2 regions of the Gordonia sp. SGD-V-85 genome follow, and region 2 is predicted to be linked to the other one. Evidence: riboswitches for the same ligand, from Rfam matches in the RefSeq annotation. Region 2 holds a riboswitch; the other holds the start of a gene.

Region 1 (6,013 bases), on a different contig from region 2:
GTCGGTGGTCAGCGCGGAGTTGAGATACGTGTAGAACGCGAACATCCCACCGAACCCGACGGTTCCGATGACCAGTGTGAACCAGACCTGGGACCGCTTGAGTGCACCGAGCTCGGTGAGCGGGTCGGTGGTCTTCACCCCGCTGAGCGTGGGAAGCACCCGGATCAGCGCGACGACGGTGGCGATTCCGATCACGACCACGATCGCGAACGCGGACCGCCAGCCGAGCGTCTCACCGAGCCAGGCGGCCGCCGGTACGCCGAGGACGTTCGCGACGGACAGACCGAGCATCACCTGTCCCACGGCCTTGCCACGGTTGCGCGGGCCGGCCAGATGAGCGGCGACCAGAGCCGCGACACCGAAGTAGGCGCCGTGCGGGAGGCCGGCGACGAATCTCGCCACCAGCAGCAAACCGTAATCCGGTGCGAGGACGGTCGCGAGGTTGCCGACCGTGAACGCCACCATCAAGCCGATCAGAAGCGTCCGACGGGACATCCGCGCGGTGAGCGCCGCGATCAGCGGCGCACCCACCACCACACCCATCGCGTAGGCCGAGATGACATGTCCGGCAGTCGGTTCCGAGACACCCAGAGATCCGGCGATGTTGGGCAGGAGGCCCATGGCGACGAACTCGGTCGTCCCGATCCCGAATCCACCCAGCGCAAGGGCGAGGATCGTCCACCGACGCACCCGGCGGGACACCTCGGCCGATTCGGCCCGCGCGGGGCTGCGGAGTTCCCCGGCGGTGGACGGACCCGTCAGTGAGGGGTCGGCCGGGGCTTCGGTCGTCGAGAGAGCATCAGGCACGGTCGATGCCAACCCGCGCCCGTCAGCGCTGATTCCTCAGCCGGTGGTGAGTTCATTCACACACGCAGTGTCCTCAGCATCGCGCGGGGTGTCAGTCGCCGGCTTCGGAGCCCGCATCGCTGTCGGGGTCGGACGGGTCTGCGGAAGGCCCGTCCGGGTCCGAAGCCGTGTCGGACGAGCCGGCCTTCTCGCCGTCCTCTCCCCCGTGGCCGTCGGTTCCAGACGTCTTGACATCGCTTCCCGAGGGATCGGTGGCGGCCGGCGAGTCGTCGTCGCGAGGCGGGGCAGGCGCGGGGTCCGCGTCGGGCGTATCGGTCTCGGTATCGGTGCCCGTGTCGGCCCCCGACGACGTGTCGGTCGTGTGGCCCACCGGGGGCTGCTCGGCCGGTGACGGGTCGGTGGCATCCGGTTCGGCACCCCGGGCCGCCGACGGCTCGGACGAGGGGCCGGACCCGCCCACTTCTTCAGCGCGGACCGGCCCCACGGACTCGTCGGGTACGGCTGCCAGTCGCGCGAACGTGGACGATCGCAGGTGCGACGTGTCCGCCGCGAGAATCGTGACGGCGCCGCCCTCCGACGCCACCGGCCCGATGAGCGCGCCCGCCCAGTATCGGACGAAGTTGACCGGCAGCAGGACGATGCTGCGCACGCTGGCAGCCAGGGCGCTGACACCGCGCACGAACCGAGCCGGTGTCGCGGTGACGATGCCCTGCAGGATGTCCTCGAAGACGAAGATGTCGGGTAGGTATGCGCCGTACCCGAGACGTGGGAGTGGCGGCAGCAAGCCCTGCACCAGCCGGACCACCGGCTGCAGATTCGCCAGTTCGATGCCGAACGGAAGCCCGATGGTCGGGCGATCCGACAGGAAATCGCCGATGGCGCCCTGGTAGCCGAGGTTGCGAGCCCAGCCCTGGACGAGTTCGGCGAGTGCGGAGTCCGCAGCGACCATACAGACGCCGTCCGCACATTCGACCGGACGTTTCGCCCACGTGTATCCCGGCTGCAGCGGGTTGCCCGACATCTCCTCTGGATACAGGAAATGCTTGACCTGGTAGCCGAGGATGCCGTCGATGGCGCCGATCGGGTCGTAGACGGGATCGGGCAGGTCGCAGATCGGGTCGCCCTCGATGCACACCGACACGACCCGGTCGCTGACCGTCCCGAAGCCGGCGTCCGTGCTGCCGGCACCACGTGGCCCCGACATGGTCAGTCCGGGAATGATCCCGATCAGCGACAGCTCGATACCTCGCCCGGTCTTGTCACCGGCCTGCCGCGGATCCGAATACAGCTCGCCCGACACCCCGACGTCGGAGATCACGACGTCGTCGCTGGGATCGTCGGGCGTGTTCGCGACATCGAACTTCCGGCCGTTGCCGATACCGGCGAGCACGTCTCCAGCGATGCGCGCCCCTTGCGAATAGCCCGTCACCACCACCGGCGCCTCGGACCCGCACGCTTCTCGATACGACGAGATCGCGGACGCCGTCGATGCGATCCCCTGTTCGGTACTGCGGTCGTACCCCGTCGCTCCGAGCGGCCATATGGTCGCCGGGTAGGGCGCGTTGATCACCTCATAGCCCTGCTCGCGGTAACGCTCCTTGACGCCCTCGAGCAATAGCGACTCAGCGTCGACGGTCCCCCCGACCACCACGACGGCACCGCTGCACGAGGGCCCGCCGGCTGTCGCCGCCGCCACCCCGGTGAAGCCGAATGCGGCGAGGGTCGACAACGTCGACATCGAGGCGGCCAACAGAGCGACGCGTCGGGTCCGGAGATGAGCCATCACGGCCATGAGCGCTCCTGTGCGAACCCGGACCACCTGAGCGGAGCATTCCGGTGCAGCCGGGGCTGTCCCGAACTCTAGATCCGCGATCGCGGAACCGACAGCACGCTGAGCGTCGCTAACTACCTTGACCAGTGGTTTCGTATCTGACCACACCCGATTTCACTCGGTCGGAGGACAGCCACCGGCACCCTTCCGGTGCACTTCTCAAGGGTTGGGCGCGGCGTGACCGGGACGGTTCTCGGGCGCTCACATCCGTGTTATATCCTTGTCGCCAGGTCATGAGTATCAGTGCGAAGCCCCGGCTGGCTGATCGGCAACCCTCCTTCCGCGGTGGGGTGCTCCGGGTGATGACCGGGTTGCGGGATCGCAGTGGCGATCCCCGGCAAGCGCGGGTCCGAAGGTCGGACCCCAACAGGGTCGAGTTGGCCCTGCCGACCGTAGAAAGTGATGAATCGCCATGTCTGATGTCCCTGACGGCACCCTCGACAGCAACGATCCCAGCGAGAACTGGAGCTTCGAGACGAAGCAGATCCACGTCGGGCAGTCCGCGGACGCGGTGACCAACGCCCGTGCGCTGCCGATCTACCAGACGACGTCGTATGTCTTCAACGACACCCAGCACGCGGCCAATCTCTTCGGGCTCGCCGAACCGGGCAACATCTACACACGCATCATGAATCCCACGCAGGATGCCGTCGAGCAGCGGATCGCCGCGCTCGAGGGCGGCGTCGCCGCGCTGCTCGTCGCATCGGGACAGGCCGCCGAGACCTACGCGATCCTCAACGCCGTCGAGACCGGCGGGCACGTGGTGTCGAGCCCCCGCCTGTACGGCGGCACGTACAACCTCTTCCACTACACACTGCCCAAGCTCGGGGTCGAGGTGAGCTTCGTCGAGGACCCCGAGGATCCGGCGTCGTGGCAGGCCGCGGTCAAGGACAACACCCGCGCGTTCTTCGGTGAGTCGATCTCCAACCCCAACAACGAGATCCTCGACATCTCGGGGATCGCGGAGGTCGCGCACCGCAACGGCGTACCCCTCATCATCGACAACACCGTCGCCACCCCGTACCTGATCAGCCCGCTGGCCCACGGCGCCGACATCGTCGTGCACTCGGCGACGAAGTACATCGGCGGTCACGGCACCGCGATCGGCGGCGTCATCGTCGACGGCGGCACCTTCGACTGGCGGGTCCAGCGCGACGGGAAGGACCTGTTCCCCGGTTTCACCACGCCGGACCCGAGCTACCACGGTGCTGTCTTCGCCGACCTGGGCGCGCCCGCCTTCGCACTCAAGGCACGCGTGCAGTGGTTGCGTGACACCGGCGCGGCGATCTCCCCGTTCAACGCGTTCCTGTTGGCACAGGGCCTGGAGACGCTGAGTCTGCGCATCGAGCGCCACGTCGCCAACGCGCAGAAGGTCGCCGCCTTCCTCGATGCACACCCGCAGGTCGAGTCCGTGGCGTACGCGGGTCTGGAGTCCTCGCCCTGGTACAAGCGCGGTCAGGAATTGGCCCCGAAGGGTCAGGGTGCGATCATCGCCTTCGAGATCCAGGGCGGAGTGGACGCCGGCAAGAAGTTCGTGGACGCGCTCAGCCTGCACAGCCACGTCGCCAACATCGGCGATGTGCGGTCGCTGGTCATCCACCCCGCCTCGACCACACACAGCCAGCTCACCCCCGAGGAGCAGCTCGCCGCGGGCGTGGCCCCGGGACTGGTCCGGCTCGCCGTGGGCATCGAGGGAATCGACGACATCTTGGCCGATCTCGAACAGGGATTCGCGGCGGCCAAGTGAAACAGGTGAGGCAGCTTTGTCGGTGAGTATCGACCTGAATGCGACAGCATCTGATCAGCCCGACTGGGAGACCCTCCCGGACGGGGAACTCGTCGGCATTCCCATCGGCTCGTTGCCTCTCGACAGCGGAGCACGGATCGACGACGTCACCCTGGCGTTCCAGCGCTGGGGGACGTTGTCGCCGTCCCGCGACAACGTCATCCTCACGCTCCACGCACTGACCGGCGACTCGCACGTCACCGGACCCGCCGACGCCGACCACGACTCGGCCGGATGGTGGGACGGGCTGATCGGCCCGGGACAGGCCATCGACACCGACGAATGGTGCGTCATCTCCGCCAACGTCCTGGGCGGATGCAAGGGCTCGACGGGTCCGGGCTCCATCGCCCCCGACGGTCGGCCCTGGGGCTCACGCTTCCCACAGATCACCGTGCTCGACCAGGTCCGCGCCGAGGTGGCACTGCTGGACCGCCTCGGAATCCGCAGCGTCGGTGCGGTTCTCGGCGGTTCGATGGGCGGCGCCCGCGCGCTCGAGTGGGCCATCGAGTACCCCGACCGCGTCCGCAGCGCCCTCGTGCTCGCCGTCGGCGCCCGCGCGACCGCGGATCAGATCGGTATCCAGTCCGCACAGATCGCCGCGATCAAGGCCGACCCGGACTGGTGCGGCGGCGACTACCACGGCACCGGCCGCATTCCGTTGCAGGGCATGGGGATCGCGCGTCGGATCGCCCACCTCATGTACCGCAGCGAGCCGGAGCTCGACTCCCGCTTCGGCAACGACGCCCAGGGCGACGAGAATCCCCTGACCGGCGGGCGCTACGCCGTGCAAAGCTATCTCGACCACCAGGCGTCGAAGCTGATGTCCCGCTTCGACCCGGCCAGCTACGTCGTCCTCACCGAGGTCCTCAACCACCACGACGTCGGCCGTGGTCGCGGCGGAGTCGCCAAGGCGCTCAACAATTGCCGCGTTCCGGTGATCGTCGGGGGGATCGACTCCGATCGTCTCTACCCGATCCGGCTGCAGGTCGAACTCGCCGACGAGCTGGGCAACTGCGTCGGCGGGCTCCAGGTCGTCAACTCCGAGACCGGCCACGACGGATTCCTCACCGAATTCGATGCCATCAGCGATCTACTCAAGCGCACTGTCGAACTCGCGCGTCGCGACGCCTGACGGACCGTAACCCAGCTGTCGGCGGCGTCCTGTCAGCGCGGCGCCGGCACCGACGGGACCGGGCTGCCGGACCGAGGTACCGGGGTCACCGGTGAGCCCGACTCCCCGTCAACGGATTTCCCCGGTTCGGCTACACCCGGAATCTCAGTCGACCCGGTGGCGCGGGTGCTGCTCGGCCGCGGCGGGCCGCTGGGCGCGGAGCGCAACGTCGACGTCGAGTACGTGGGCGGCGGCGGAGTGGGCGCCACACTCGGCGGACGCATACCCGGGGGCAGCAGGTCCGGCGGGATCGTCGGTGTCGAACCGGGCGGGAAGGTCAGGTCCGGCCACGGGAACGGCGAGAGGGTGCGGGTGCTGGTACTCGTGGACGGCCGCGTCGGCGGCAACTCCGTCGTCGCCCATGCCGGCGGGTCGTTCCAGCCGGTCTCGGGCGCGGGCCGTTGCGTCGGAACGGGAG
Region 2 (6,013 bases):
TCGTGAAGGTGTCCGAGATGGCGCACGCCGCGGGCGCACAGGTGGTGCTGGACAACGTCTTCGCCACCCCGCTGCTGCAGCGGGGTCTCGAACTCGGCGCCGACGTCATCGTCTACTCGGGCACCAAACACATCGACGGCCAGGGGCGCGTCATGGGTGGCGCGGTACTCGGGACCAAGGAGTACGTCGACGGTCCGGTGCAGCAACTCATGCGACACACCGGTCCGGCACTCAGTCCGTTCAACGCCTGGACCCTCGTGAAGGGGCTGGAGACGATGCGTCTGCGCGTCGACGCCTCGGTGTCGTCGGCGCTGCGGATCGCCGAGTTCCTCGAGAGCGATCCGCGCGTGCGCTGGGTCAAATACCCCTTCCTGCAGTCACACCCGCAGTACGACTTGGCGAAGTCGCAGATGTCCGGCGGCGGCACGGTGGTGACCTTCGAGCTCAACGACCACGACGGCATCGACGGCAAGAAGCGCGCCTTCGAGGTCCTCAACGGCCTGCGGATCGTCGACATCTCCAACAATCTCGGAGATTCGAAGTCGCTGATCACGCATCCGGCGACCACCACTCATCGTGCGATGGGTCCCGAGGGACGCGCGGCGATCGGTCTGAGTGACTCGGTGGTGCGGCTGTCGGTCGGCCTCGAAGGGGTCGACGACCTGTTGGGCGACCTGGACCACGCGCTGGGGTGAGGGTAAGCGCTGACGTATTCCGTTGCGGCACAGCGCGAATCCGCCTCGGTGAGCGGGGCCGAGTCCCCGGAGGGTGGTGCCATTCAGTCGTTCCGGCGATCCCAGGCCGCTCGCACCGTACTCGGGATCCGTCCCTTGGAGGGCACCTCGATCCCTTGGGCGCGAGCCCACGCCCTGATCTCCGACGGTGTCGCCGGTGGACCGTGCAGGCCCTGCACGATGGGCTCGCTGCCGACGGTGAGCCGCCATTCGTGTAGCGCGGCACCGAGCCAGCGGTAGGTCCATTCCTCGGCGAGTTTGCGGTTGTCGCAAAAGACGATCGGCACGGTCGGAAACCGGACCTGCGCCTCGGCGACTGCCTCGGCCAGCGCGGCGCCGCTGACGTATTCGCGCGTGAACACCTTGCTGTATGAGGCTTCGACGACCACCGCGGCGCGTCGGAGTCCCGCGAGACCTGCCAACTGGTAGGTGAGAGTTCCCTTCATGAGACCGTTGCCGAGGTCGTCGATCGACTTGCGTTCGACGGCGGCGACCACCTGGTCGTCCTCGACGATCGCGTAATCGCCGGCATCGAGGCGGTGTCGAGTGGTGGTCGCCTGTTGATGACCGAAGGAGTAGGCGTACTTCTCGCCTGTGTCGACGACGATCTCGAGCGCCTGGCCGTGTGCCCGAGCCTTGGGAAGCGTGACGTTTGGACGCGCCTGCTTGGTGGTTTTGCGCGTCTGCCAGAAGATCATCTCGCGTCCGCGAGCCCGCGTGACGACGAACTGTGACCGATTCTCGCGAGCGCGGTCGAGCACCAGATCGATCGCCGCCCCGCGCCGCGTCACCGACCGAACCGGAAGACGTTCGACGATCTGCGGTGTGGTCGGCCATTCGTCGGCGCGATGACAATAGACCTTGCTGGTTCGCGGCCAGGTCTCCCTCACCTTCAAGACGATCCCGTCACTGCCGAGCGGAATCCGGACCAGAAAGGGCAGTGAGGAGCCCTGTTCCGGATTTCGGGCGATGATCAGGTCGTCGGGCATCATCGACGAGCGTAACGGGCGAAGATCGCGCGCGTCCGCAATTGATCCGCTCAGTCGAGTGCGGCGATGCCCAACGCGTTCAGGACCGTCCGCAGCTTGAACGCCGTCTCCTCGAGTTCGCCCTGCGGGTCGGAGTGTTCGACGATACCGCCGCCGGCCCACGTCCGGAGGCTGCGACGATCGGCCTCGAGTTCGAGGCACCGGATGGTGACCATCCACTCCCCGTCGCCGGCGGCGTCGCACCAGCCGACCGCCCCCGCATAGAAGCCGCGCTCACCCTCGACCTCGCGGATGATCTGCGCAGCAACATCACTCGGCGTGCCGCAGACCGCCGGGGTGGGGCCGAGCAGGAGTGCGAGATCGAGCGCAGTGGTCGCCGGGTCCCGAAGCCGCGCGCGGATCGGGGTGGCCAGATGCCAGACCTCCCCGGTCGACTGCAATTGCGGGGTCGACGGCGCGTCGACGTCGTCGCAGAGGTGTCCCAGCCGGTCTCGCAGGTGGTCGACGACGAAGGCGTGCTCGGCGAGATCCTTCGCCGAGGAGAACAATCCGTCGGCAGCGGCGCGGTCGACGACCGGGTCGGGTGACCGCGGCGCCGATCCCGCGTACGGGTGGCAGGTGACGACGGAACCCGACTTGCGCAGCAGCACTTCGGGACTCGCGCCCAACAGCCACGAACCCGAGCCGGTGGCCGCGCCGAGATCGACACCGAATGCGTTGTGTCCGGCATTGCCGCCCGCCAGTGCGTCGAGGAGTTGCAGAGGCTCGACCTCGGCGTCGAGCACGATGTCGACGCTGCGGGCGAGTACGACCTTGCCGACGTCGCCGGCGACGATCCGCTTCACCGCGTGTGCGACACGTTCGCGGTGCTCGTCGGCCGTGGGGTGCAGGGTCGTCGACACCGGGGTGCGCGTCAGCGGTGGTGTGCCTGCCAGCGGCGCCGCGTCGACGTGCAGGACTTCGGGCACCACCAGCGCGGCGGGCTCGGCGAGGTCGAAGGGGATCGCGCCGGTCAGACCGTCGACGGTCCCGGCGCGCAGGGCGGCCGAGGCGGCGTCGACGTCGGTGAACGCACGGACCGCGCCCATGCCCCGCACGGTGCCGTGCGGGCGGGACAACACGAACACATCAGTCGCTGACACCCCTGACACGCTACAGGTAAGTGTGCCCTAACTTCCGATCACGTTGAGTGAAAATTGACACGTCCGCGCGAGATCGACGACCCTTGGTCGTAGGTCATGAGTGCCAGTGACAAGCCCCGGCTCGCTGGTCGGCAACCCTCCTTCGCGGTGGGGTGCTCCGGGTGACGACCCGGCCGCGTACCGACCGGACGCGGCAAGCGCGAATTGTCTGAGGAGTTTCCTGCCGTGACCGCTGTCCTGTCCGCACCCGCCGGTCGCCTGTCGCCCGCAGTCGACGTCCGCTTCGACGCCGCCCGGGAATCGGTGCGGCAGTTCGTCCGTGCGCGGGTCGACGACACCGTCGTCTTCACCCGCGATGCCGCCGTTGCCCTCGACCTCGCGGCGCGCATCACTCCTGGCGACGTCGTCGTCCTCGACATCGGGCAGGGCGCCGACCTGCTGCGGTGGTGCGCACCACGGCAGGGGCGCGACCGGGCGCGGTTCGTCCCGGCCTGCGAGACCATCGAGGACACCTTGGTCGCGCTGGAGACCGAGCTCGCCTCGGCGCCGGCATCGTTCCTGGTCGTGACCGCGGTATCGGACATCACCGGCGAGGTGCTGCCGATCGGCCGGCTCGCCTCGCTCGCGCACCGGTCCGGGGCCCGCATCCTGGTCGACGCCGCGCAACTCGTCGGGCACCGGCCCGTCTCCGTCGTCAGCCACGGCATCGACTACCTGGCGTTCGGTGAACCAGGTCGTAGGACGGATGGCGCCGGCGTTCTCATCGGTCGTCGTGACTGGTTCGACGCCGCCGATGTCGATGCCTCGCCGGACGCCGACGGCGTTCCCGGGGCGATCGCGGTCGCCGAGGCGTGTCGGGTGCTCGCCGATCTCGGACCCGAGACGATCGGCCTGCATGAACGCCGCCTCGCCGAACGTCTCGACGCCGGCCTGGCCGCGATCGGCAGCTTCACGCCGCTGCGGATCTTCACCGATTCCACCGACCGCGCGGGAGTCGCGGGCTACACCGTCGACGGCCTCGCACCGCCGGCCGACACGGTGCGCGCGAGTTTCGGAGCGGGCACCACCGTCGACGACATCGACCGGATTCTCGATGCATTCCGGGCGCGAACCGAACAGACCGACCGAACTCGACCAGGGGTGAATAGATGACCATCGAACTCGACGCACGTGCTGACCGCGGCACCGTGATCGCCGCACAGACTGCCACCCCGACGGCCCCGATCAGCATCGGACGTCCGGGATTCCAGATCGCGCTCGCGGGAGACGATCTCGCACAGACGTTTCCGATCGTCGTGCGGCGGGAGACCCTCCGCGAGGCGCAGCGCGCCCGCTCCCTGCTCCGGGCCGGCAGCCACGATCAGGCCAATTTCGTGGTCGCACTCGAGGTGGAGGTGGCCGTCGCGCCGGACGCCGCGTCGGCGCGCACGGCCGCTGCTGCGGCGGTGAACGCGTCGTCGGAGACGGGCTCGGGGACCATCCGCTACATCGGGACGACACACGGACTGATCACGCTGGTCCGCGACATCTACGCAGCCGAGGTCGCCGACGCCGTGATCCTCATCCCGATCGACGGCGCGGCCACCGAACGCCGCATCCGCGAACAGATCCTGCCGGTGCTCGCCGAGCAGCGGTACCGCGTGGCCTGACCCACTGCTGGTTGAGCCGGCACCGAGCGTAGCCGCCGGGCCGAGCAAGCGACGAAGGAGCGCGTGGAGGTCGAGGCGCCGAGTCGAAGCCACCTGGTGACCAGACAAGACCGCCGACACCATCTCGGATGATGGTGCCGGCGGTCTCGTGTGTGGGAGAGATCAGCCGCGCGAGGGCTCGTTGGCCGCGTCGGGGTGCGCAGCGAGGCGATCGATGGCCTCCTGTGCGATCTTCTCGGCCTGGTCGCGGCCGACCCATCCGCCCGGGTCGACCTCCTTGCCCGGCTCGAGGTCCTTGTAGTGCTCGAAGAAGTGGGCGATGGGTCCCAGCTCGTATTCGGACACGTCGGAGATGTCCTTGATGTGGTCCCAGCGCACGTCCTTGGCGGGGACGCAGAGCAGCTTGTCGTCGCCACCGGCCTCGTCGGTCATGGTGTACATGCCGACGACCCGTGCGCGCACGATGATGCCGGGGAACACCGACTCGGGGAGCAGGACCATCGCGTCGAGCGGGTCGCCGTCCTCACCGAGGGTGCCGTCGATGTAGCCGTAGTCGGCCGGGTAGCCCATCGAGGTGTACAGGTAGCGGTCGAGGTAGACCTTGCCCGTCTCGTGGTCGACCTCGTACTTGTTGCGGCCACCTTTGGGGATCTCGATGGTCACATCGAATTCCACAGTTCCTCCTGGCAGTCTTGATCGGGGATGCCGCGTCGGGCCGAAACGCCCGCACGCTGCCCCAACGATACTGTTGGTCCGGCGACCTCGATGTTCGTACCCCTCGTTGTGCGTATGTCCGGGCCGTTCCATCGACCGTCAACCGCGAGAGACCCGGAGGCTTTGTGGGCGCATCCACCCGAAACGGCGGTCGTTCCGGTCGGAGACTTCTGTGGTGGACGATCACCGCGGTGGTGATCCTGGCCCTCGTCGCGACGGCCTCGGTGGTCATCGCGCTCCGGCTCGACCGGGAACCCGAACTGCCGCCGGGGGTTCCCCCGCAGCCCGCCGCGATCGCCGTCGACCCCCGGATCGACCCGGTGGTCGCCTCCGCGCCGGAGCCCACGCCGAGCGGTGTGTCGCGGGCCATCGCGCCGGCACTGCGGGATCCGGCGCTCGGCGAACTCACCGGCATGATCAGCGACTCGCTGACCGGCACCGTCCTGTGGACCAGCAACCCCGAGCGTCCGCGGATCCCCGCGTCGAACGCCAAGGTCCTCTCGGCCGCGGCCGTCCTCGAAGCCGTGCCGCACGATCAGCGACTGACCACGACGGTGGTGGCCGGCAGCAACGGGCAGATCATCCTCCGAGGTGCGGGTGACCCGACCCTGTCCGCACAGCCCGCCGGCACCGACACCTTCTACACCGACCCCGGTCGCATCGCCGACCTCGCGCGGCAGATCGAGGACACCGAGATCCCGGTGACGTCGGTGGCAGTCGACCTGAGCGCGTTCTCGGGTCCGACGATGGACACCACCTGGGACCGCCGGGACATCCAGGGTGGC

What was found. Region 2 has a riboswitch for S-adenosylmethionine ahead of AS181_RS01875 (aminotransferase class V-fold PLP-dependent enzyme). Riboswitches for the same ligand answer to the same signal wherever they lie in the genome.
Region 1: linked by a shared signal. The riboswitch ahead of AS181_RS05895 (bifunctional o-acetylhomoserine/o-acetylserine sulfhydrylase) and the one ahead of AS181_RS01875 (aminotransferase class V-fold PLP-dependent enzyme) in region 2 are both predicted to bind S-adenosylmethionine.

The regions. Positions count from the first base shown of each region.
Region 1 covers NZ_LNQO01000004.1:88,063-94,075, forward strand. The annotation lists gene AS181_RS05885 (MFS transporter) at 1-807, opposite strand, end outside; gene AS181_RS05890 (cutinase family protein) at 899-2,599, opposite strand; SAM riboswitch class IV at 2,868-2,988, shown strand; gene AS181_RS05895 (bifunctional o-acetylhomoserine/o-acetylserine sulfhydrylase) at 3,051-4,385, shown strand; gene metX (homoserine O-acetyltransferase MetX) at 4,402-5,556, shown strand; gene AS181_RS05905 (Hsp70 family protein) at 5,589-6,013, opposite strand, start outside.
Region 2 covers NZ_LNQO01000001.1:423,211-429,223, forward strand. The annotation lists gene AS181_RS01860 (O-succinylhomoserine sulfhydrylase) at 1-695, shown strand, start outside; gene AS181_RS01865 (ERCC4 domain-containing protein) at 779-1,723, opposite strand; gene AS181_RS01870 (isochorismate synthase) at 1,774-2,850, opposite strand; SAM riboswitch class IV at 2,958-3,071, shown strand; gene AS181_RS01875 (aminotransferase class V-fold PLP-dependent enzyme) at 3,091-4,017, shown strand; gene AS181_RS01880 (hypothetical protein) at 4,014-4,514, shown strand; gene AS181_RS01885 (inorganic diphosphatase) at 4,677-5,189, opposite strand; gene dacB (D-alanyl-D-alanine carboxypeptidase/D-alanyl-D-alanine endopeptidase) at 5,354-6,013, shown strand, end outside.